Prochlorococcus marinus XMU1405: one gene and its partner. Each later gene encodes a partner of the first gene's protein in a complex. Links are inferred from orthologs where the notes say so. Each region holds a gene or a part of one and is shown on either strand. Other genes may lie near its edges. The genes, in order: tig and rpsG.

Region 1 (8,635 bases):
CGGTATTAAACATAAATCAAAACAGATAAATATCACTTGGGCGGATATTCCCGTTAAAAATCCAAAAACAATTGAAAGATTTGTTTTTGGTCCTTTTGCTAGCTATGAATCGGCAAAAAAACAATCAGAGAAACTAAGAGATAAAGGATTTGAGACGACTGTTGCCTACCCTAAAAATTGGGAAGTATGGATTCCATTTCAAGATGATCTGCCAGAGTTTGAATTAAAAAATAAGATTTTCAGAAAAATAAAAAATTTTCAAATTACTCCTGTTCTTAGAAATGACTACACTGATATGAAACTTGAAGGTCCAATATATATTTATTCTGAAGAGAAAATAAAAATAAATGGTGTTAATTTTGGCAAAAATTTTTATTTAATAAAGGATTTATATGGAACTTGGACATTAGTTCAAAAAATTGAATTTGATGACTATTTGGCAGGTGTTTTGCCATATGAAATTGGACCGAATTCTCCTTTAGAAGCACTCAAGGCTCAAGCAGTTATTGCAAGAACTTGGGGCATATTTAATTCTGATAGATTTAATATGGATAAATATCATTTATGTATAAGCACTCAATGCCAAGTTTATAAGCCTTCTGAAATTTCATATAAAAACGTACAAAAAGCCATAGACGAAACTTCAAATTTAATTCTCACTCATGAAAATCAACCAATAAATGCTTTTTACCATGGTTCTAATGGTGGAGTATCTGCTACTGCAGGAGAGTCTTGGCAAATTCAAGATTATTCTTATTTCAATTCAATCATTGATGGTTCTGAATCATTAAATAAAATTTTTGAACTTCCAATGACAAATGAATCTTATTTAAATAATTTTTTAGATTTTGATAAAGAAAAGTTTTATGGGAGTAATCATTCTCTTTTTCGATGGAATAAGAAAATTTCTAATCTTGAAATTAAAGAAAAGTTAATTAAAAACAAACTTATAAATATTAATGAAGATGTTTTGGAATTAAATCCTATTGAACGTGGGTCTAGTGGCAGAGTGACAAAATTGGAAATACAAACTGACAAGGGTAATAAACCTATTGTTCTTGTTAAAGATGATATTCGACGGGTATTAAATTTTATACCTAGTAATTTGTTTACTATTAATAAATTAAATGATGATTTATGGCTTTTGAGAGGAGGAGGCTTCGGTCATGGTGTAGGTTTATCTCAGTCAGGAGCAATTGAAATGGCTAAATTAGGATTCTCTTATGAACAAATATTGAATCATTACTATCGAAATGCAAAACTAAAAAAATTTGAGATATTGTCTCAATGGAAGTTAAGTAATTAACAATTTACTTTTATGAGTAAGGGTTTTTATAAAAATCGAAGATTGAAGTCGTTTATATTTCTTAGTGCTTGTTTTTTAGTAGCTTTTATTCCTCATGCTAACAATATCGAAAATTTCTTTTACATAATATTGACTCTTTCTTTTGTGATTGTTTTTTACGGTTTAATAGTTATTTCTAAAAATTTCAAAAGGAACAACGTTTTAAATACTGTAAGCAGAAGAATTAGCAATAAAGAGTTACCTGTGCTTGATATTTTAGTCGCAGCTAGAGATGAAGAGAATGTCATATCAAGATTAGTTGAAAGATTATTTAGTTTAGATTATCCAACAAATAAATTAAATATTTACATAATCGATGATGGTAGTTCTGATAAGACGCCTTTAATTTTAGATCGATTATCTAGACAATATGACAAGCTAAAAGTCATAAGTCGTTCTCCAAATGCAGGAGGAGGAAAGTCAGGAGCTTTGAATTATGCCTTGAAATTTACCCATGGTGAATGGTTATTAGTTTTGGATGCTGATGCTGAATTAAAACAAGATTCTTTGATAAGGTTATTTAGTTTTGTAGAAGAGGGGGATTGGTCTGCAGTTCAACTAAGAAAATCAGTAACAAATGTAAGTAAGAATTTTTTAACTTCCTGTCAGTCAATGGAGATGGCTATGGATGCAATCTTTCAATATGGAAGATTATCAGTTGCTGGAGTTTCCGAATTAAGGGGAAATGGTCAATTAATTAAGAAAGAAACATTATTAGCATGTGGTTCTTTTAATGAAGATACAGTTACAGATGATCTTGATTTGAGTTTAAGATTATTATTATCAAAATCTAGAATTGGAATCTTATGGGATCCTCCAGTCATGGAGGAGGCAGTTGTAAATTTAAATGCTTTATTAGCGCAAAGGCAAAGATGGGCAGAGGGGGGGTTGCAAAGATTCTTCGATTATGGAGATCAATTATTTACTAATAAAATTGATTATTTGCAGAAATTTGATTTAACTTACTTTTTCATCTTGCAATATGCATTACCAATCATTTCTATTTTTGATTTAGTTTTCAGTATTGCTTTTTTAGATTCACCAATTTACTGGCCTATTTCACTTACAGCTTTTATGTTATCTGGAATCGCTTTTTGGTACGGTTCTTCTTGTAAAAGTGAAGTACCTGTATTGCAAAAAAGTAATTTTTGGATGGTATTTGTATCGGTTTTTTATTTATCACATTGGTTTTTAGTAATCCCTTGGGTAACTATAAAGATGTCTATTTTCCCCAAAAAGATACTCTGGCGAAAGACTCTTCATACTGGAGTTTAATCTATTCATCAAGGTCTATAATTTCTCCATTAAAAAAATTTGCTAAGTTTTTTGAACTATCATCATAAGTTTCCTCGTTAGATATTTTTGTTGACGAATTAGTTTTTGGTTCTATTTTTTTTATTGGCCGGAAATTATTTCCTTCATTTTGGGTTATTTCTGGAGTTTTTGTTGGGTTACTTTTATTTAATTGTTTGGTTGAAAAATTAAGTATTATTCCATCTCCAAATATCTTTTTTAAAGTATTTTCAATTATAACTTTTCTGCTTTTTATCATACTTTCCCAGTTTGGTGATAATGCAATTGTGATTTTCTCCGAATCAAAACTTTCAAGTTCGGCTTGTTGTGAAAGTAACATTCTTGTTGATGGTAACTCTACTTTAGAAAGAATTAATTCCCATTTATCTTTTAAATTTGATCCAGAATTATTTTGGTTATTTTCAGAAATATTTTCAATACTTTCTTTTTCAAGAACTTCAAATTTTTCTAATTTTTCGTCTTTTTTTTCGATTAGTTCCTTGTGATTTATCTCTTCTTGGATAATTGGTTTTGGAATCTCATCTGAAATATTTTTTTTATTAATTGGAATGTTTTTTCTACTTTCATGCTTCTCCTCAGTCGTATTATTTTCACTTTCTTTTTTATTTTCAAAACTATTTATATCTTGACTATTCATAAGTCCAGTTAAATGTATTTCAAACCAAAGCCTTGGATTATCACTTGATTTGATTTGATATTCAATATTTCTAAGATTATTATGCCAATTAATTATTGTTGATTTATTTATTGTTTTTGAGATTTTATCTAACTCATCTCGAAATTCATCAGACGTATAGTAAAGATCTGAATATTTATTATTAGTAGTGTGTAATAGTAGATCTCTTGTTATATTCAATAATCCGATAATTATTTGAAGAGGTTCGTTTCCGGCATCATATAATTTGTTGCAAGTATCAATTAATGACTCTGGATTATTCTCAACCAATGATTTAATCAGATTTGTTAATTCGCTTTCTGATACCTCTCCTAGGAGGTTTTGGATATTATTAATTGTTATCCCTTCTGGTAAAAGATTCAATTGTTCAAGGAGGCTTTGTGCATCTCTCATACCTCCATTAGACCTTTTTGCAATCATTTTTAACGCCTGAACTTCGTACTTAATGGATTCTTTTTCGGCGATTTCTGATAAATGTTGAAAAATATCACTAGGGCTTATTCTTCTAAAATCAAACTTTTGGCATCTACTTTTTATTGTATTTAATACTCTCTCAGGATTTGTCGTCGCAAGTATAAATACAACTCTTGAGGGCGGTTCTTCAATAGTTTTTAGTAAAGCATTTGAAGCTGCCGTTGAAAGCATATGACATTCATCAATTACATAGACTTTCCATCTCGCTTGAGTTGGTGCAAATCTCGCTCTTTCTATAATTTCTCTTATATTTTCTACTCCTGTATTTGATGCTGCATCAATCTCGATAATATCTAGAGCGCTCCCATCTGTAATTTGTCGACATAAGTCACATTTGCAACAAGGAGTTATCGTAGGTTGGTCGAATGCCTGACAATTTAGAGATTTTGCAAATATTCTTGCACTTGATGTTTTTCCAGTGCCTCTTGGACCATTAAAAAGATACGCAGGAGCAATTTTTTTTGTTAATAGAGCTTGTTTGAGTGTAATGGATATAAATTTTTGCCCAACCAGTTCGTTTAAGTTGTTTGGTCTATATTTTTGATGAAAAGGCTTATGTATATTTGGCATTTATTTTTCATTAATTACAAAAATTAGGGATTCAATTAAAAAAATTAAACTCTAATTTTATGCAGACTCTTTAATGATTCTTGTTGATCCTGAAGGTAGTTTAACAATTTTAGATGAGAATAAATTATCTACCATTTTTTTCGTAATTGTGAATTCTTTTATATTTTCTTCAGAAGGCAAAGTGTACATTATGTCTAGCATTAGCTCTTCAATTATTGATCTTAATGCTCTTGCACCTGTTTTTCTTTTGTATGCTTCATTTGCTATCGCTTCAACAGAATCAGGCTCAAATGATAATTCAACATTATCCATACTTAGCAAAGTTTTGAATTGCTTTACTAATGCATCTCTTGGTTGAGTCAAAATAGATTCTAAAGTTTCTTTAGTAAGACGATCTAATACAGCACAAACCGGAATTCTTCCAATAAATTCTGGAATTAGGCCATATTTCACTAAGTCATCTAATTCTAAATTTTTCAGGGAATCTCTTGGGTCTACTATTTTTTTTGTATCAACTTTGTTTTGATCCGAATTGGTGGTAAATCCTATAGAGTGTTTACCCATACGCTTTTGAACTATATCCTCTAAACCTATAAATGCCCCCCCACAAATAAATAGTATTTGACTCGTATCAATTTGGATGCAGTCATGATAAGGATGTTTTCTTCCGCCTTGAGGTGGCACATTAGCAATTGTTCCTTCAAGCATTTTTAATAATGCTTGTTGTACTCCTTCACCAGAGACATCTCTAGTAATTGAAGGATTTTCGCTTTTTCTTGCAATTTTATCTATTTCATCAATATAAATAATTCCTTTTTGCGCCAGTTCTACATTCATTTCTGATTTCTGTAGAAGTCTTAAAAGTATGTTTTCAACATCCTCCCCTACATATCCAGCTTCTGTCAAAGTCGTTGCATCAGCTACTGCAAAAGGAACATCGAGAAACTCTGCTAAAGTTTGCGCTAATAGAGTTTTTCCACTCCCCGTAGGACCGATGAGTAAAATATTTGATTTTTGTAATTTAGTTGCTTGTGAATCTGTTGAATTGTTATTTTTACTATCTTCCTTAACTTTCCAAGCTAATCGCTTGTAATGATTGTATACGGCTACTGATAATATTTTTTTTGCAGATTCTTGTCCAACAACTTGATTATCTAGAAAACTTTTAATTTCTAACGGCTTAGGAATTGAGGTTAATTCTAAAGGAACAGATTTTTTTGAATTATCAGTTGGTAATTTCTTTTTTACTTGCGGAGAGTTGTTTGTGTTCGCTTGATTATCAAGTAGTTCTTCATCTAGGATTTCATTACATAGATCTATGCACTCATCACATATATAAACCCCAGGACCAGCTATAAGCTTTCTTACTTGGTCTTGTGATTTCCCGCAAAATGAACATTTAAGATGGGCGTCGAATTTAGCCATCGATTATAAGTTTTTAAAGTGAAAGGTGTTTAATATTCCTTATTCACTAGGATTGCTTATAAATATCGATTCGTCATCATATTCTTAAAAAATCAGTATTCCTTGTCACTTTTTGATAACTTTATCAATTAATCCATATTCGACTGCTTCTGAGGGAGATAAAAAGTAATCTCTTTCTGTGTCTTCATTAATTTTTTCTAAAGGTTGACCAGTATGTTCCGCTAAAAGCGAATTTAATGTTTTCTTGAGAAAAAGTATTTCTTTAGCTTGTATTTCAATCTCTACTGCTTGACCTTGTGCACCTCCCAGAGGTTGATGAATCATAATCCTAGAATTAGGTAAAGCCAATCTTTTACCCTTGGCTCCTCCAGACAGTAGAAATGCCCCCATACTTGCCGCAACTCCAAAGCATATTGTCACTACATCAGGGGATATTTGTTGCATAGTATCGTATATGGCCATTCCTGCAGTTACTGAGCCTCCAGGAGAGTTAATATAAATTTGTATGTCTTTTTCGGGATCTTCCGCTTCAAGAAACAATAATTGCGCAACAAGTGAGTCAGATACTTGATCATTAATTCCAGTACCTAAAAAAATTATTCTCTCCCTCAATAGTCTCGAATATATATCAAAAGCTCTTTCTCCTCTTCCCGATTGTTCTATAACGGTAGGAACAGCAGCAATAGTTTTATTATTACTTTCGTAAGAACTTATTGAGCTTTGGATCAAATGTTTTTTTTCTGAGTTCACAAATTAGTTTTCGTCTTATAAGTAATTTAAGGGGTTTTTGTTTAATTAGTAGGAAATTTCATAAATTATTTTTTTTCTTTTTTATTTTGAGTTTTTGAAGTTTTTGTAGTTTTTGAAGTTTTTGTGGCTTTTGTTGCTTTGGAGGTTTTGGTAGTATTAGAAGTTTTTGTAGTTTTTTCTTTTACTTCAGAGTTTTCTTCAAGCCAAATTATTAATTTTTCTTTGAGTAGATCGTTAGTTACTACTTCTGTTAGTCTTTTAATATCTATTTGTTTTGAAGATTGAGAGATTGCATCTTCATAATCTTTCATTTTTAAATCAATTTCATCTTTCTCGACTTTTATGTTTTCTGTTTCAGCTAATGCTTTTAAAGCTAAATTTCTTTGAACATTTTTTTCAGCTTGAGGCCTCGTGGACTCTGCTAATGATTTAACTAATTCCGGAGTGAAAGTAGATTTTACATCAAGACCTTGTTGAGCAAATCTTTGAGCGGTTTGTTCAATATTATTCCTTACTTCTATATCAATCATAGATTTTGGAATTTCAGCAACCAATTCGTTTGTTAATGCATCTAATAAAGCTTCAATTTTGATATCTTTTTGAGTTTTTTCAAAATTATCTTTAAGTTGCTTTTCAATATCTTTCTTTAACTCTTTTAATGATTCTTTGTTGCCAGACTGTTTCGCAAAATCGTCATTAAGTTCAGGCAATTCTTTTTCCTTAAGATCCTTGAGATTTACTTCAAAAATTGCTTCTTTGCCTCTTGAATCCTCATGAGAATAATCATCAGGAAATTTAAGGTTAAGTGTTTTAGTATCACCAATTTTCATTTTTACGATTCCCTCAACGAAACCGGGAATCATTTTGTTCTTTTCTAACTCAAGATCCATTGATTCACTTGTTCCACCATCAATCTCTTTACCAGAATCTTTATATTTTCCTTTGAAACTAACTACGGCAATATCTCCTAATTTTGCTGCTCTATTGGTAACTGGAATAATGTTTGCAAACTGATTTCTAGATTTTTCTAGCGCTTCATCTATTGACTTAGGATCAAACTTTGTCTTTGATATTTCAACACTTAGTCCTTTGGATTTTTTAAGTTTTAATTCTGGGGCAACATCAGTTTGAAGAGTAACCTTAAGTGATTTTTCAGGACTAAACTTTGCAAGTAAAGATTCAAATCCATCTACCAATTCTGGCTCACTTAGTGGCTCTATAGATTTTATTTTTAACGCTTCTTGCCATGATTTATCAATAATTTTTTCCAGAGCAGAAGCATGTAATTGTGTTATGCCAATTCTTTGGATTAAGACTTGTTTAGGAATCTTACCAAGTCTAAATCCCGGAATTTTAGCCGAACGACTGATAGAACTGATTGTTTCATTTACACACGTTTTGCATGTCTCTGATGGTATTTCTAATTCGAATGAAATTCTACTTTGAGGCAGAGGAGTTGTTTTGACTATTAGTGCATCTTTAGCCATGTTTTTCTAAGTTATTACTATGAACCGAATCTTAATTATTTCACATTATGTGATTTCCTTGAAAGTTAATTTTTTGATAAAGTAAAAAAAATAGTCAATCTATTTATAAAAATCATTTTAAAGTGTGAGACAATCTCCGTATTTGCCTAATAGGCCATTAAAAGTTGCTGTTTTAGGTTCTTCAGGTGCTGTGGGATCTGAATTGCTAAAAATTCTTGAACAACGTGATTTCCCAATATCAGAATTGGTCTTGCTTTCATCAGAACGGTCAGAAGGAAAAAAAATTATTTGGAAAGATGAAGAATTAGTTACAAAAAAAACAACTAAGGAAGAATTTAAGAATCTTGATTTAGTTTTGGCTTCAGCTGGCGGAAGTATTTCAAAAAAATGGTTGTCTACCATTACTGATCAAAATGCTTTACTGATAGATAATTCAAGTGCTTTCAGATTAGATAAGAACGTTCCTCTTATAGTCCCTGAAGTTAATGCTAGTGACGTACTTAATCATGATGGGGTAATAGCGAACCCAAACTGCACTACCATTTTGTTGACATTAGTTTTAGCTCCATTAAACAAACTTTCGACTATTCAAAG
Region 2 (17,473 bases), 140 kb from region 1 along the record:
ATCACAATAATTAAACATCTAACTCATTAATCTTTATTTCTATCAAAGATTAATAAAGTCGGAAAAATAACACAAGCACCCAACTGTATAAGAAGGTTATTTTGCTGTAATTCGGTTCCGCTTGCAATTCTGGAAAGCATTATAATAAGCCCCAAAAATGCAGAGCCGCTAAAAGCTATCCACAATATTCTTCTTAATCCCTTGAAAGGAGATTGGGATTCCTTTAACAATTTCTTTTTCAATTCAGGATCTATTTTTGACATAAATTCTTTCAATTATAAAATTAAGTCTATATGAAAAATTCAATATTTAATTTGGCCGGTATAGCTCAGAGGTAGAGCAACTGTCTCGTAAACAGTAGGTCATTGGTTCAATTCCAATTATCGGCACTTAAAAAGCAAATTAAAATGGTTAATAAAATTTTAAAATTTAGATATCTTTTTAAAGTATTTGTTTTTATTCCTCTTATATTTTATTTTGGCAAAAGAAGTTATATTGCCTTTGATGAAGGTTATTATGCACTACAAGCTAGATGGATATTAGAAAAAGGTAACTGGACAATTCCTCTTTGGTGGGATGAATATGTTTTAGATAGAACAATAGGATTACAGTTTTTAATAGCAAAGTCACAAGAGTTATTTGGAAGAAATATTTTTTCTGCATATCTACCAACAACAGTTGCTTCAATATTAATGCTATTTACAACTTATAAATTACATGAAGAATTATTTAATAAAAAATATGCAATTATATCTCCACTAATCCTTGCTACAACATATCTATGGTTTGACTACTCACACTTAGCCACTCAAGATATTATTTATTCATGTTTAGTAACTATTGGAGTATTAGCTTTAGTCAAAATAAAAAGTAAAAATAACAAATTCTATATTCTGCTTTTTGGAATTTGGATTGGTTTAGCTTTTATTATGAAAACTTTTTTAGTTTTTGTACCGTTATTATCACTCATACCATATATTTTTTTTAAAAAAAATTTTTTATTCGTCAAATTCTTTTGGTTGGGACTACTTATTGGATTCATTCCTTTTTTATTGTGGACTTTTTCTATCAACCCTTATTTAGACAAAAATATTATTTTTTACTTATTCGAAAAGTTTAACTTTCTATCAAGTAAAAATACTTTCACAAATCCTTTCTATTATTATTTCTGGAATATACCTTTAACATTTCTGCCATGGAGTTTTTTCACAATTATTGGCATAACATATAACATTTCTCAAAGTAAGGAGAATAAATATATACTTGCTTTTTTCCCCTTGATTTTAGTGGCGGTCCTTAGCATTTTCTCTACAAAAACACCCTACTATGCTCTACAAATCTCATCTATTTTTTCATTAAATACTTATGTAGGAATAAAATTTTTATTCAATTCTTATAGATATAGTCGGTTTTTTATATTTATGACTTCAAAAATAATTCCATTATTTATATTTGCTCTTACTTTCACATATTATTTTTTCTTTAAAGATTCAATTAATCTTAATACAAAGGAAAACACATTTATAATGCTTGGATTATTATCTTTCGGGTTTGCTTGGTCGTTAATAAGACATAAAAATTCGTACAAAGAAATATTAATAACTCTCATAATTGGGCCTTACTTATTCACTTCATTTATTTTGCAATCAGGTTTATTCACTGATAGATCTAGAGAACTAAGAGAGAAAATGGAATATGTTTCATCCCTTGATTTAGTAAAAAATCAAACGATCATGGTTGATAAAAAAGGAATCAACGATTCTCGATCCCAATCAAAAATCATCAGGATTTCTTTAGCAACACCTAAATTAGGTATGGGATTAGAAAGTATTAATCAATTAAAAAAATCTGAATTAGCATGGACAACTGACCTTAAAGCAATAAAAAATAATGATGATTCTTATGAAGTGATATACGAAAATGATATTTTAAATCCATGGAAATTAATATTAAAAAAGTAAAAAATCCATTTATAATAAGTGTCGATAATAATCTTCAATAATGAGATCTGTTAATAGTTGGAACTTAACTAATAATAAACTTCATCAATTATTCAAAGACAATAACGAATTTATTTCAATTAAAGTTCGTGGTAATACTTGGGAGCCAATCACTAGATGGCTAAAATTAGATTCAAGAATTTTTAGAGAAACTACTAGCAAAGCAAGAATAACTTTATGCGATATCGAATCTCTAGCAGAAATTTATAACTACAGATCAATTAGATGGAAAGCAAAAAAACTAACTCCTATGCCCACTAAGGTAATTCCAAAATCTATTAAAAATATTTTTCGGAAAATACCAATCATCAAACAACTCGCCTATGAACTCGAAATAGTTTTTTATAAATATAGTGAAAATAATTCTGAACATTTAATATCAATAGTAATTCCTGCAAGAAATGAAGCTGGTAATAAAGAACTTTTAATTAATGCTTTAAATAAATTCAAAAACATTCGGAATAATTTAGAAATTATATTCGTTGAAGGCAATAGCAATGATAATACATATGAAATTTTGAATGAATTAAAAGAAAATTTCTCAAATTTCTTCAAGATATCTCTTTTAAAACAAACTTCTAAAGGGAAGAAAAATGCAGTCGTGGAGGGATTTAATATTTCTTCAGGTGAAACTCTCGCCATAATTGATAGTGATTTTACAGTAGATATTGATGACAGTATTGCAGCAATTATGGAATCAACCAAAAATAAAAATATCCTTATCAATTGCGCCCGCACAACTTTTCCAATGGAAAAAGATGCGATGAGATGGGCAAATTATATAGGAAATAGACTCTTCGCAATTTTTCTATCAATACTAATAAATAAGCCTGTATCAGATTCACTCTGTGGAACAAAAGTTTTTTCAAGAAAATTCTTTAAACTTATGAAACAAAACGGAAGTTGGGATTCCAAGTCTGACCCATTTGGAGACTTTACAATAATATTTGAAGCTGCGAAAAATAACATTAAAATACTAAATTATCCTGTTAGATATTACGCTAGAAAATCTGGAGCACCAAATATATCTAGATGGATAGATGGATTAAAACTTCTAAAAGTATGCTGGATTTATATGATTTCTGATATGTGAATTAAATAAAATTTTCACAAGTATTTTCTTAGGATTTTTAATTTCTCCAAATTAGTAATAAAGTAGTTAGATTCTTAAAAGAAATAAATTCATTAAATTTCATAACATGAATTTTAATTTGAAGTTCGAAAAATTAAATAAAAAAAATTACCAAAGAAAGCACTATGGAAAAATATTAACTGTAAGATTGCCATGTAATCCAATATTTCCAATAGGTCCTATTTATTTAGCAGACCATATTCATAAATGTTTTCCAGTTTTAGAGCAGCAATTCATTGATTTAGCAATAATTCCATCTAATAAAGTTTCCAAATATTTAGCTAGAAAAATTGATCAATTTAGACCACATCTAATCATTTTTTCATGGAGAGATATACAAATTTATGCACCTGTTGATGGTAGAAGTGGAAATCCCCTACAAAACTCTTTTGAAGTTTTCTACTCAAAAAATATCTTTAAAAAAATTAGAGGTTCCTGGGGAGGATTAAAATTAATTGCATCTCATTATGGAGAAATATATAGAAATACTTCTTTAGTCAAGATGGGACTAAAAAGAGCACAAAAATACAATAAAAATGTAAAAGTAATTTTAGGAGGTGGGGCTGTTAGTGTCTTCTATGAACAATTGGGGAATCTACTCCCAAAAGGAACTGTAATTTCAGTTGGAGAGGGAGAAAATCTCATAGAAAAAATAATTAGAGGAGATTCAATAGAAGATGAAAGATGTTATATTGCTGGACAAACACCTCGGAACAAATTAATACATGAACAACCTTCAGGAACTGTAAAAACAGCCTGCAACTATAAATACATTAAATCAATATGGCCTGAATTCGATTGGTATATAGAAGGTGGCGATTATTACGTAGGGGTACAAACAAAAAGAGGTTGTCCTCATAATTGTTGTTTCTGTGTTTACACAGTTGTGGAGGGGAAGCAGGTTCGCGTTAATCCTGTTAAGGAAGTAATCAAAGAAATGAAGCAATTATATGATCTTGGAGTAAGGGGATTTTGGTTCACAGATGCACAATTTATTCCAGCCAAAAAACATATTGAAGATGCAAAAACACTTTTGCAAGCAATTAAGGACCAAGGCTGGGACGATATTAATTGGGCTGCATACATCAGAGCAGATAATATTGATGCTGAGCTAGCTCAGCTAATGGTTGATACAGGTATGAGCTATTTTGAAATAGGTATCACCTCGGGATCTCAAGAACTTGTTAGAAAAATGAGATTAGCTTATGACCTTGAAACTGTATTAAATAATTGCAGAATGTTAGTCAAATCCGGTTTCAAGAATCATGTTTCAGTTAATTATTCATTTAATGTTTTTGATGAAACGCCCAGCACCATAAGACAAACAATTGCTTACCATAGAGAATTAGAAAATATTTTTGGTAAAGGCTTAGTTGATCCAGCTATATTCTTTATAGGTTTGCAACCTCACACTCTTCTTGAGAAATACGCTTTGGAGAATAAAATTTTGAAGCCAAATTATAATCCAATGAGCATGATGCCCTGGACAGCGAGAAAACTTCTCTGGAATCCAGGGTCACTTGGAAAAAAGCTTGGTCAGGTTTGCTTAGAAGCTTTTGATAATCTAGAAGACGAATTTGGCAAAACAGTTATTGACATTCTTGAAAGAGAATATGGAAAGTCTTCCTTAAAGGAATCCCTAAAAGTGCGTCCTTTATCACAAAGGAAATTAGCTCACTCTAAATAACAAATTCAACCGTTATTAATCCTCTTTCTCAATTGAACTAGAAATTCCTTTAGATTTTAATGATTCTGAGTAAAATTCTGCTGGCTCTAAATCACAAACAATTACTAGACCCACGCCCGTATTGTGTGCTTCAAGCATTATTGCTATAGCATCTTGTTCACTTAATTGCGGAACAACCTCTCGTAGTGAAATAGTGACATATTCCATAGAATTTACTGGGTCATTATGAAGCAAAACCTTATATTTTGGAGATTTATTTTTTAATTCAGCAGGTTTTTTTTCAATCACTGCTGAATTATTATTTGCACTTTGTTCTAACTTTATAGATAGCATTAAATTTATTAGAGTTTAAATTGTACTAGTAATTATATATTAATTATTCTTTCCATTGCATCAAGAACGTTTGATCGTGAGTTAAATGCTGACAATCGAAAATAACCCTCTCCTGCTAATCCAAATCCGCTCCCAGGTGTTCCTACTACACTAACTTTTTGGAGAAGGAAATCAAAAAAGTCCCAAGATGTCATTTGATCTGGAACTTTAATCCAGATATAAGGAGCATTGTCCCCACCATAAACTTTATATCCTGAATTCTGAAGTTTATTTTTCATAATTTTTGCATTTTCCATATAAAAATCAATTAAACCTTTCACCTGTTTTTTCCCTTCAGGAGAATAAACAGCCTCTGCACCTTTCTGAACCACATAACTTACTCCATTGAACTTTGTAGATTGTCGTCTATTCCAAAGAGGCCATAACTCTATTTCTTCATTTGTTGAACTCAAACCTTTTAGATCCTTAGGTATTACTGTAAAAGCACATCTAACTCCAGTGAATCCTGCATTCTTTGAAAAAGATCTAAATTCAATAGCACAATCCTTTGCCCCCTCAATCTCATATATTGAATGTGGAATATCATTATCTTGGATAAAGGCTTCATAAGCTGCATCAAAAAGTATCAGAGATTTATTTTGGAGGGCATAGTCAACCCACTTTTTCAATTCATTTTTTGTAATAGTTGCTCCAGTTGGATTATTTGGAAAACAAAGATATAAAATATCCACTTTTTTTTCAGGTAGTTTTGGCAAAAAATTGTTCCTCTCGTTTATTGCCAGATATGTTAAACCTTGATAAGTACCATTTTCGAGAGCTTCTCCAGTTCTACCTGTCATAACGTTACTATCTACATAAACAGGGTAAACCGGATCAGTTACAGCAATTGAATTATCTTTGCCAAGAATATCTAAAATATTGCTACTATCGCATTTAGAACCATCTGAAACAAAGATTTCTTCGGGTGAAATTTGACAGCCTCGAGAAATAAAATCATGCTCAGATATTTTTTCTCTCAGCCAAGAATAACCTTGTTCTGGTCCATAACCTCTGAAACCGTTTATTGTTGCCATGTCATCTAAAGCTTTACCCATAGCTTCTATACATGCTCTTGGTAATGGTTCTGTAACATCTCCTATGCCAAGCTTAATAATTTCAGCACTCTTATTTGATTGAGAATATATTTTTACCCTTTTAGCAATTTCAGGGAATAAATAGCCTGCTTTGAGTTTTAAATAATTTTCGTTTACTTGAACCACTTTAGATAAAAAATTTCACCAATATTAGAATAATGTATCAACGTGCTTTAGTGGTGATTAGATGTTAATATTATTCTAGTTATGGTTAATTTAAGAGATGATCATAGCTGTGAATTCAATTTCAATTAGTTTGAAAATCGTTTAAATCTTTATAAATAGCAGAATTCAATCACTATTAACTTTGTTAATTTAAAAAAAGTAAACAATAATAGCTAAAAAAAATTGCTTTATTAAAAGATAAAATCTAATTCTCTAATCTAGACGATTTTCAAAATCCAAATCATTCAGAATCAACTATATGTCTCAGCAAATTATCATCGCTGAGCAGGCTCGAATAGCAGCACTACTCACAGATGATCGAGTTGATGAATTAATCGTCGCACAAGGTCAATATCAAATTGGCGATATTTTTTTAGGAACAGTTGAAAATGTTCTTCCTGGCATTGATGCCGCTTTTATAAATATTGGTGAAAGTGAGAAAAATGGATTCATCCATGTTTCAGATTTAGGTCCACTAAGAATTAAAAAAGGGACATTTGGAATAACTGAATTACTAGAACCAAAACAAAAAGTTTTAGTACAGGTAATAAAGGAACCCACAGGATCTAAAGGTCCCAGACTAACCGGAAGTATATCAATCCCAGGAAAATATTTGATACTACAGCCATATGGCCAAGGAGTAAATATTTCAAGAAAAATTAATACAGAAACTGAACGAAGCCGTTTGAAAGCTCTTGGCGTTTTAATAAAACCACCTAGTACAGGATTATTATTTAGAACAGAGGCTGAAAAAATAAAAGAAGAACTTCTAATTGAAGATTTAGAACATTTAATTCAACAATGGGAAAATACACTAAAAGTTTCTGAGGCCTCTAATCCGCCATATTTAGTAAAAAGAGATGAAGATTTCTCTCTTAAGATCTTGAGAGATCATATTAAAGAATCAACTAAAAGTATAATTATCGATAGTAAATTTTCAGTTGCAAGGGCAAAAGATTTTTTAATAAATTATGAATCTGATATAAATATTGAATTTCACGATAATAGTTTAAACCAACATATTTTCGAAAAGTACGAAATTAAGAAAACAATTCAAAAAGCTCTACAACCTAGAGTAGATCTTCCTTCTGGAGGTTATATTATTATCGAACCAACTGAAGCTTTAACAGTAATCGATGTAAACTCTGGATCATTTACAAGATCCGCAAACTCAAGACAAACCGTTTTGTGGACAAACTGCGAAGCAGCAGTTGAAATCTCAAGGCAAATGAAATTAAGAAATATTGGTGGAGTTATAGTAGTAGATTTTATCGATATGGAATCTAGAAGAGATCAATTTCAGTTACTTGAGCATTTTACCTCAGCAATAAAAGATGATTCTGCTAGGCCTCAAATAGCTCAGCTTACTGAATTAGGATTAGTAGAGTTAACCAGAAAAAGACAGGGTCAAAATATATATGAATTATTCGGTAAAAAATGTTCTAAATGCGATGGAACAGGGCACGTAGAAAATATATTAAATTACGAAATTGCTAACTTAAAAATTAAAAATGTTGAAAATAAATCTAATCAATCAAACAATCTAAAATCTTTAGATAAAGATATTTCTCAATCAACTTATGAGCAAGAAAAAATAATCGACAAGGAATTAATTAACTCCAAAGACCTAAGTAAAGATAATTCTTCTAATAAAAAAGAAAAAGAAAATGATAATGATAATTTGAATCAATCAAATTCAAAAGAAAAAAATATAATAACAGTTGATCTTACTAATGAAGAAAAAGTTGTTTTCAGTCAATTAGGTATTAATCCCCTTATTAAGTTAGGTAAAGAATATCTCACCAGCAATAATTTTGTGCGTTTAGAAGAAAGTAATAAGGAAAAAGAAAAACCCTTAAATAATAAAAAAACAAAAAAACAAATTAAAAAAATATCAAAAACTGAAGAAGAAAAGATTCAAATTAAAGTTGAAGCAAATGCAAATTCTAAAGATAAATCAGCAGATAAAACTAATGAAAATAATGAAGTTGTATTTACAGACAAAAAGGATAAAACTGAACTTGCAGATGAGCTAAACAATACAAGAAAAAAAAGAAGAAGATCTTCAGCAAGCATTGAATAAAGTATCCGAAGTTGGAATAGATGAAGTTGGAAGGGGAGCAATTTTTGGTCCAGTGTTTGCAGCAGCAGTCGTATTAACTGAGAAAAATAAATTTACTTTAAAACAACTTGGAGTAACAGATAGTAAAAAACTAACTCCCAAAAAAAGAAAATTACTTTTACCAAAAATTTTATTTCTCTCTTCAGATTATGGAATTGGGCAATCTTCGGCCAGAGAAATAGATAAGTTAGGTATCAGAGTTGCGACAGAACTTTCAATGATAAGAGCTCTAAAAAAATTAAAAGAAAAGCCATCTGAATTAATAATTGATGGCCCCTTACTATTAAGGCCATGGAACGGAATTCAGAAAAACATAGTTTCTGGAGACTCAAAGTTTATCTCAATAGCTGCAGCAAGCATAGTTGCCAAAGTTTCTCGCGACAATCTAATGGAGAGGTTAGAAAAAAAATACTCAGGATACTTGTTATTTAAAAATAAAGGTTATGGAACTAGAGAGCATCTTTCATTAATCAAAAAAAATGGAATAACTAAACTTCATAGGAAAAGTTTTTTAAAAAAATCAAATCTTATTTAATTCACACCAATCTAAAAAGTCTTTTACGAGTTGCTGTTGAACCCTTGACTTTATACCCAATAGAATTCCATTTAATACCGAATGACCAGTAGATTCCAAAATTTTCTTTGGTACCAGCTTCAGTAGAGGGGGTTGGCTTACAGATACCCCAAGAAGTGCCTCGCCTTCTAAACCAACATCGGTTGCTTCCAAATTCGCTTTCAAAATAAGATTAAAGTCATCTACAATTCCCAAACCATCCAATTTACTATCAAGGGCACTCATTCTTAAAATTCCATCTCTATTCTCTACCGCAATTGAGACAACAGGGTTAATATCTAGTTGGAAAACCTTAAAACTTGTTACTGTATACTTGTATCTACCTTCTCCCTCAGGTACTAATTTTTTGGAGTCTAGCATTGCTCCAACAACTCTTTCTTCTTCCAAAAGATATTGAGAAAGATATTTTTTATTTCGTGTTACAGAAAGCTTTAATTTCTGTTTAGCATCAAAAGATAATAGCATTTTCTATAACCCTCCAATGCTTATTTGATCTCTTTTTTTCTTACAATCAATCATGCGCAAACAAGTTGCATATTTAGGTCCTAAAGGGACATATGCAGAAAAAGCAGCTCATATATTATCAAAGCTTGCCAATTTTCAGACACCTATATTTGTACCATGTAATGGGTTACATTCGGTCATTAAATCAATTGCCTACAACAATTGTGATGCTGCAGTAGTACCTATTGAAAATTCTGTAGAAGGCGGAGTCACAGCCACTTTAGATGCCCTCTGGAAATTTCCTGAAATATTTATCAATAAAGCAATTGTTTTACCTATTAAACATGCGTTAATTAGCGATGGAGAACTTTCAATGATTTCAGAAGTATTATCTCACCCTCAAGCATTAGCTCAATGTTCTGAATGGTTATCTGAAAATCTCCCAAATGCAATTCCTCTTCCAACAAATTCAACATCAGAAGCTGTCAATATGGTAAAAGGAAGTAAATTTAGAGCAGCTATCGGCTCAAAATCATTAATTCAAATTGAAGGACTTAAAGAATTAGCCTTTCCTATTAATGATGTCCCAGGAAACTGTACTAGATTTGTCATTTTGAGCAAAGAATCAAATTTTAGTCCAGCTAATATTGCAAGTTTTGCTTTTTCATTAATCTCAAATAAACCTGGCGCTTTACTAGAAGCTTTAAATTATATTGCAGATTTTGGATTTAATATGAGTAAAATTGAATCTAGACCATCAAAACGAGAGTTAGGCGAATACATAATTTATATTGATTTAGAAATAAATAATCAAAATAATATAAAAAATTTAGTCGATTTAAAAAATAATTTAAAGCCATTATGCAAAAACTTCGTAGATTTTGGAAATTATTTTTCTGAAAATGTTGAACTAGATTAATTTATCCCCTACATTTATAAACTCCAAACTCCATTAAACCTTTTCTAAATGCCCAATTCATTAGTAATATCGTTGGAATCTCTCTAATCGACTTTACTATCGCAAATGGGCCAAGTGACAAAATTGCTAAGGGTCTTCGAATGCCTTCATAAATTGAGTCGTACCAAGAAGGATTCGTATAAGAGTTCCAATTCTCAGAAATAACTCTTCCAGCACTATTTTTATTAATTCTAAGAATATTACTGAATTGGTTAATGCTTATAAAATTGGGGTGTACCCACTGTTCAAGTAATTGTTTAAGGACTAACTTCTCCAAAAATGATGGGGGATATGCCTTTAGATCTCTTGAGTTCCAATCAGCCAATGCCAAATATCCTCCAGGTCTCAAAATTCTAAGCATTTCATCTGCAAACTTAGTTTTGTCATTCATATGAGCTCCTGCCTCAACACTCCAGACCGCATCAAATGATCCATCTTCAAATGATAAATCCAATGCATCCATAACTTGGAAGTTGCAATTAAGTCCAAAAGGAGTAAGTTCTCTTGCTCTTTTAACTTGAGCCGGACTAATTGTAATGCCTGTAACATTAAACCCATAATATTCTGAAAGAATCCTAGAACTTCCCCCTATACCACAACCTACATCGAGTATTCTGGATCCTTTTGGCAATTTATCCAAACCACTCCATTTGACTAATTCATGAACAAACTGAGCTTTAGCTTTTCTAAAATCAATATTTTTTTTCCCTGAAGGATAAAAACCCAAATGTATATGTTCTCCCCACAATCTCTCAAGTAATTTATCCTGCGTCCAAGCATCATATGCGGAAGCTACTGTACTGGAAGAAATATATTTTCTAGCATTAATTCTCCAGATAATAAATAGGACCAGAAAGAATAAAACTAGTAAAAAAAAAGGGAATAATAACTCAATCATTTAATTTTCTTTTATATCAGGGAAACTTTCTTTCAATGCGGTTCTTGCTGCAAGTTGTTTTCTTGTATGATCCAGCATTTCATATTCCCTTTGCAAACGAGTAAAAGTATTTCTTTCCTCAAGAAGTCTTTGCTGTTCTTCCGCAACAGGACCGCCCAAATGAGCTCCTATCCAAAATGATAATTCCATTGGGTTGTCAGGTAATTTATCAGGTAGATTTTTCTTAGTATTAGTTAATTTACTTGTTAAAGTAATAACGTCACTAAGAGCTTCTTTTACTGAATCTTTTAGTGAATCTATTTTTTGTAAGTCATCAATATTATCATCATTAATCCAACTAACCATCGCGGAGCAAAACGGCGTCGAACGTGTAATTTCTAAGACTTGAAATCTTTGTTGTCCGAGAGTGATAATATTACTTCTCCCATCTTCTGCAGTTTGATGTTTTATAATTTGCGCGCAACATCCCACGTTAGCCATAGTTTTTGTAGTTGGGTCCCACTTAATGACTCCAAACCTAGAATCACTTTCAAGAACAGATTGGAGCATAATCCTATATCTCGACTCAAAAATATGTAAAGGCAATACTTCTTGAGGAAAAAGGACCACTTCCGGCAAAGGAAATAAAGGTAGTTCCCTTACTGAGAGTTCTCCCATCTAAACCTCATTTAAATGTTTTTATACTAATCAATTTAGGGCGGTTTCGGGATTAATTAAAGTTTAACTTCTATATCTACACCACTAGGGAGATCTAGCTTCATTAAAGCATCAATAGTTTTTGCAGAGGGACTATAGATATCGATGATTCTTCGATGTGTTCTTGTTTCAAAATGCTCTCTAGAATCTTTATCGACATGTGGTGATCTAAGGACACAATAAATTTTCCTTTTTGTAGGTAGAGGTATTGGACCTATTGCTGAGGCAGAAGTAGTATCAGCAGTTTGGATTATTTTGTCACAAGACAGATCAAGCATTCTCCTATCAAATGCTTTGAGTCTTATTCTTATTTTTTGTTGTGCTATTGATGCAGTCATAATTTCAAATAACTTCTATTGAAGGGTCATTTATTAAATGACCCTTGTCCATGTATCTATATTAGATGATTGAGGTTAAATTTTTAAAATTCAAATATATTACTTGAGTATTTTAGAAACAACTCCAGCACCGATAGTACGTCCACCTTCACGGATTGCGAATCGCATACCTTGTTCAATAGCTACTGGACAAATTAATTCCCCAGTCATCTTAATTCTGTCTCCTGGCATAACCATTTCAACATTAGAGCCATCATCAGAGGTAAATGCGGTTATTTGACCTGTCACATCAGTTGTTCTGATGTAGAACTGAGGTCTATATCCTGCAAAGAAAGGAGTATGTCTTCCGCCCTCTTCTTTTTTAAGAACATAAACTTCTCCTTCAAATTGAGTATGAGGGGTAATAGATCCTTTCTTAACAAGAACCATTCCTCTCTCAATATCTTCTTTCTGGACACCACGTAAAAGTAAACCAACATTATCGCCAGCCATACCTTCATCAAGAAGTTTTCGGAACATTTCGACTCCAGTAACAGTAGTTACTCTTGTATCTCTTATTCCAACTATTTCTACTTCTTCTCCAACCTTAACTTTACCTCTCTCAATTCTTCCAGTAGCAACAGTTCCTCTACCAGTAATCGAGAAAACGTCTTCAACTGCCATTAAGAATGGTTTGTCAACTTCTCTTTCAGGTTCAGGAATGCTAGCATCAACTGCTTTCATTAATTCTTCAATCTTTGATTCCCAAGTAGAATCACCTTCGAGAGCTTTTAAACCTGAAACTTGAACTATAGGAATGTCATCTCCAGGGAAGTCATAACTATCTAAAAGTTCTCTAATTTCCATTTCGACAAGTTCAATAATTTCCTCATCGTCGACCATATCGCACTTATTGAGAGCAACAACAAGAGCAGGAACTCCAACTTGTTTAGCTAAAAGAATATGCTCTTTTGTTTGAGCCATAGGACCATCTGTAGCTGCGCAAACTAGAATAGCTCCGTCCATCTGGGCGGCCCCTGTGATCATGTTTTTAACATAATCAGCATGTCCTGGGCAATCAACATGAGCATAATGTCTGCCTTCAGTTTCATATTCAACATGAGCTGTATTAATTGTAATACCACGCTCTCTTTCTTCAGGAGCACCATCAATGTCTCCATAGTCTTGAGCTTGAGCTTGACCTTTTTTAGCTAATACGTTTGTAATAGCAGCAGTAAGTGTTGTTTTTCCATGATCAACATGGCCAATAGTACCTATGTTGACATGTGGTTTGTTCCTTTCGAACTTCTCGCGAGCCATTTTGAATTAAAGAATCGAGGGTTTAAGAGTGTTTTAGTTTAGAGATCAGGAGTTGCCCTGATTCTTGGAAATGATAGCTTCAGCAACATTACGAGGAACTTCCTCATAATTTGCGAACTCCATTGAAAATATACCCCGACCTTGAGTCATTGATCGGAGTTGAGTGGCATAGCCGAACATTTCGGCTAAGGGCACTTTGGCCTGTACCTTAGACAATCCATCATCAACAGATTGTCCTTCTACTTGACCTCTTCTAGAAGAGAGATCACCAATTACAGATCCAAGGAAGTCATCAGGACTTTCGACCTCAACTTTCATCATAGGCTCTAAAAGGACAGGATTGCATTTTTTAACCCCGTCTTTAAAAGCCATGGAACCTGCAATTTTGAAGGCCATTTCAGATGAGTCTACATCGTGGAATGAACCATCGACTAGTGTTACTTTTACATCAATGAGTGGATAACCGGCAAGTACACCTGATTCACAAGTTTCTTTCATTCCATTTGATGCAGGACCTATATACTCTTTTGGTACAGCTCCTCCAACGATTTTATTTACAAATTCAAAACCTTTACCAACTTCAGCAGGTTCCATTTCAATGATTACATGACCATATTGACCTTTTCCTCCAGTCTGTCTTGCGTATTTACCTTCACCTTTAGAACTGGACCTAATAGTCTCTCTATATGAAACTTGAGGAGCGCCTATATTCGCTTCAACTTTAAATTCCCTTAACATTCTGTCAACAAGGATTTCTAAGTGCAACTCACCCATACCTGCAATAACAGTTTGATTTGTCTCTGGATCTGTACTTACTCTAAAGGTTGGATCCTCTTCAGACAAAGCAGTTAAAGCTTTGGATAATTTTTCCATATCGCCTTTTGTTTTTGGCTCAACAGCTACCGAAATAACTGGTTCAGGGATAAACAATGTCTCCAAAACTATTGGATCTTCTGTGTTACATAAAGTATCACCAGTTGTTGTGTTCTTAAGACCTAATACAGCTCCTAAATCCCCAGCCCTTAATTCGTCAACCTCCTCTCTTTCATCGGCCTTAAGAATCACTAATCTAGAAATTCTCTCTTTAGCATCCTTAGTAGAATTCATTACGTAACTTCCCTTAGAGAGAACACCTGAATACATTCTTACAAAAGTTAATTTCCCATAGGGATCTGACATCACTTTGAATGCTAATGCACTAAAAGGAGCATTATCATCTGAAGGTCTAACATCTTCTTTGCCACTTGGTAAAACACCTTGTATTGGTTTTACGTCAACTGGAGCAGGCAAGTAATCAACTACAGCGTCTAGTACAAGTTGGACTCCTTTATTCTTAAAAGCTGAACCACACAAAACAGGAACTAATCCATGTTTTAAAACACCTTCCCTAATACCTTTTTTGAGTTGTTCTTCGGACAATTCTCCTGTTTCAAGGAAAATTTCAATTAACTCTTCATCATTTTCTGCGACGCTTTCCATCAACTTTAATCTCCACTCAGAAGCTTCTTCCTTCATTTCAGATGGAATTGGTGCTTCTTCAATATCAGTACCTAAATCATTTTTGTAGAGATATGCTTTGTTAGCGACTAAATCAATAATGCCTGTAAGATCACCCTCAGCTCCTATAGGTAGCTGAATTGGGAGTGCATTTGCCTTTAGACGATCTTTAATTTGTTTATTAACTTTTAAAAAATCTGCACCAGTCCTGTCCATTTTATTAACAAAAACCATCCTCGGAACAGAATATCTATCTGCTTGACGCCAAACTGTTTCGGATTGAGGCTGAACTCCCCCAACTGCGCAAAACACAGCTATAACTCCGTCCAAGACTCGCATTGATCTTTCAACTTCAATAGTAAAGTCAACGTGTCCAGGAGTATCAATAATATTAATTCTGTGATCTTGCCAACTTGTAGATATTGCTGCAGCAGTAATAGTTATTCCTCTTTCTCGTTCTTGAGCCATCCAATCTGTTACAGCAGCACCATCATGTACTTCTCCTATCTTGTGAACAACACCTGAATAAAACAAAATTCTTTCAGTAGTTGTAGTCTTCCCTGCATCAATATGAGCGGCTATACCTATGTTCCTTACTCGTTCTAGGGGAAAGTCGCGTGCCAATTTTAAAGCTCCAAATAAAATAATTTTTGATAAGTATAGTTCACCCTAAAAGCAAACTTCATTAATAATAAACTACTTAAGTACCTTTTTGATGAAATTAATATCTGTAATGAGCAAAAGCTTTATTAGCTTCAGCCATTTTATGAGTGTCTTCTCTTTTTTTAACTGCACTTCCAGTTTCATTTGCTGCATCCATCAATTCACCAGCAAGTTTTTGAGACATACTTTTTCCATTCCTGGCACGTGAGAATGTAACAAGCCATCTTAATGCCATAGCTGTACCCCTCTCTTGGCGTACTTCCATAGGTACTTGATATGTGGCACCACCAACTCTTCTAGCTCTTACTTCAACAAGGGGAGTAGCATTTTTAACAGCTGTTTCAAATAATTCGACTGCATTGCCACCTGTTCTCTCACTTATTAAGGAAAAAGCATCAGACAATATCCTTTGAGCTGTAGATTTTTTACCATGCTTCATCAATCGAGAAATCATCATTGAAGCAAGACGACTATTAAATTGAGGATCTGGAAGAACTGGTCTTTTTACTGCTGCATTACGACGTGACATTTTTTTAGAAAGTGATGTTTACAAATTAATCTTTTGGAGCTTTTGCTCCATACTTAGATCTGGATTGACGTCTATCTTTGACTCCAGCCGTATCTAAAGTTCCTCTTATTATATGATATCTAACTCCTGGCAAATCCTTAACTCTTCCCCCCCTAAGCAGCACTACAGAGTGTTCTTGCAAATTATGTCCAATCCCAGGGATGTAAGCCGTTACTTCGAAACCTGAAGTTAATCTCACTCTTGCAACTTTTCTCAAGGCTGAATTAGGCTTTTTAGGTGTTGATGTATAGACTCTGGTACAAACCCCTCTTCTCTCAGGGCAAGCTTTTAATGCAGGAGATTTTGTTTTCCTTGTCAGACGTTTTCTTTCTGAACCTATTAATTGTGAGATGGTGGGCATCTATTATATTTAGATAAAAATAAACATTTCACTATCATAACCTTTTACGAGCACCAACCAAAAGTTTTTTATTATATTTTTTTTAAAATTTGTCAAATTAAAATTCTTTGGTAAATATTCATTATTTTTAGATTTATTTTCATATTTATTTTTATAATAGAAATACATAAATAACTAAATAGAATTAAATAATCTATGGGAGAGAGTATCAAAAGAATCGATGGACCATATCAAGATAGTTATTCCCCAAATGGAATAATTGGTGAGAAAGATGCGTGTGGAGTTGGTTTCATAGCAAATATCAAAGGAATAGAAAGCAACTGGATCTTAAAACAATCCCTGAAAGGCCTTAACTGCATGGAGCATAGAGGGGGTTGTGGAGGAGATAGTGATTCAGGAGATGGAGCTGGCATCTTATGTTCAATTCCATGGGAATACATTGAAGATGAAATGAATCTAAAAATTCCTCAAGAATTGCATAGAGGTTTAGGCATGGTTTTCATGCCTAATAAAAAAGAGAAAATTGAAGTATGTAAATCAATATGTGATGAAGAAGCAGAACAATTAAGAGTCAACAAAACATCTTGGAGAACAGTACCTGTTAA

Evidence for each region.
Region 2: the proteins of tig (region 1) and rpsG are in contact, whole or in part, in a crystal structure (PDB 3GTY), measured with the Thermotoga maritima proteins. The link is inferred for Prochlorococcus marinus XMU1405 from one-to-one orthologs. Residues at the interface, in WP_004081061.1 of Thermotoga maritima: Glu122, Val124, Val129, Leu130, Tyr133, Glu188, Gly259, Ile262, Tyr263, Glu266, Ser270, Glu273, Gln274, Glu277, Arg308, Gln311, Ile312, Ser315, Tyr316, Glu325, Arg329, Arg336, Leu363, Phe366, Trp367, Arg373, Leu377, Arg381, Leu384, Glu387; in WP_004081843.1 of Thermotoga maritima: Lys34, Lys52, Lys55, Glu59, Arg62, Gln63, Glu66, Asn67, Lys69, Val71, Arg95, Ala109, Lys110, Lys111, Gly112, Arg113, Pro114, Glu117, Glu121, Ile124, Ala125, Tyr127, Asn128, Asn129, Thr130, Gly131, Lys135, Asp139, Arg142, Met143.

Annotation. Positions count from the first base shown.
Region 1 is NZ_JAAORF010000003.1:581,052-589,686, reverse strand. What follows is about bases 5,831-8,635. They hold tig (trigger factor), read right to left. Parts: upstream 8,042-8,635; coding sequence 6,620-8,041; downstream 5,831-6,619. Other genes in these bases: HA148_RS09215 (aspartate-semialdehyde dehydrogenase), read left to right, coding at 8,166-8,635; clpP (ATP-dependent Clp endopeptidase proteolytic subunit ClpP), read right to left, coding at 5,910-6,554. Outside these bases: HA148_RS09245 (SpoIID/LytB domain-containing protein), read left to right, coding at 1-1,306; HA148_RS09240 (glycosyltransferase family 2 protein), read left to right, coding at 1,319-2,620; HA148_RS09235 (DNA polymerase III subunit gamma/tau), read right to left, coding at 2,622-4,379; ATP-dependent protease ATP-binding subunit ClpX, read right to left, coding at 4,437-5,804. UniProt on the Bacillus subtilis protein: Involved in protein export. Acts as a chaperone by maintaining the newly synthesized protein in an open conformation. Functions as a peptidyl-prolyl cis-trans isomerase.
Region 2 is NZ_JAAORF010000003.1:426,507-443,979, forward strand. The notes cover bases 14,734-17,473. They hold rpsG (30S ribosomal protein S7), read right to left. Parts: upstream 16,469-17,473; coding sequence 15,998-16,468; downstream 14,734-15,997. Other genes in these bases: fusA (elongation factor G), read right to left, coding at 14,734-15,900; rpsL (30S ribosomal protein S12), read right to left, coding at 16,494-16,868; gltB (glutamate synthase large subunit), read left to right, coding at 17,064-17,473. Outside these bases: infB (translation initiation factor IF-2), read left to right, coding at 1-10; HA148_RS08375 (DUF3493 domain-containing protein), read right to left, coding at 27-263; HA148_RS08385 (ArnT family glycosyltransferase), read left to right, coding at 408-1,961; HA148_RS08390 (glycosyltransferase family 2 protein), read left to right, coding at 2,002-3,093; HA148_RS08395 (photosystem II high light acclimation radical SAM protein), read left to right, coding at 3,200-4,819; ATP-dependent Clp protease adapter ClpS, read right to left, coding at 4,835-5,152; HA148_RS08405 (LL-diaminopimelate aminotransferase), read right to left, coding at 5,185-6,411; HA148_RS08410 (Rne/Rng family ribonuclease), read left to right, coding at 6,710-8,533; HA148_RS08415 (ribonuclease HII), read left to right, coding at 8,490-9,107; HA148_RS08420 (DUF1997 domain-containing protein), read right to left, coding at 9,093-9,611; pheA (prephenate dehydratase), read left to right, coding at 9,664-10,509; HA148_RS08430 (methyltransferase domain-containing protein), read right to left, coding at 10,511-11,446; HA148_RS08435 (LON peptidase substrate-binding domain-containing protein), read right to left, coding at 11,447-12,103; rpsJ (30S ribosomal protein S10), read right to left, coding at 12,160-12,480; tuf (elongation factor Tu), read right to left, coding at 12,580-13,779; more of fusA, read right to left, coding at 13,825-14,733.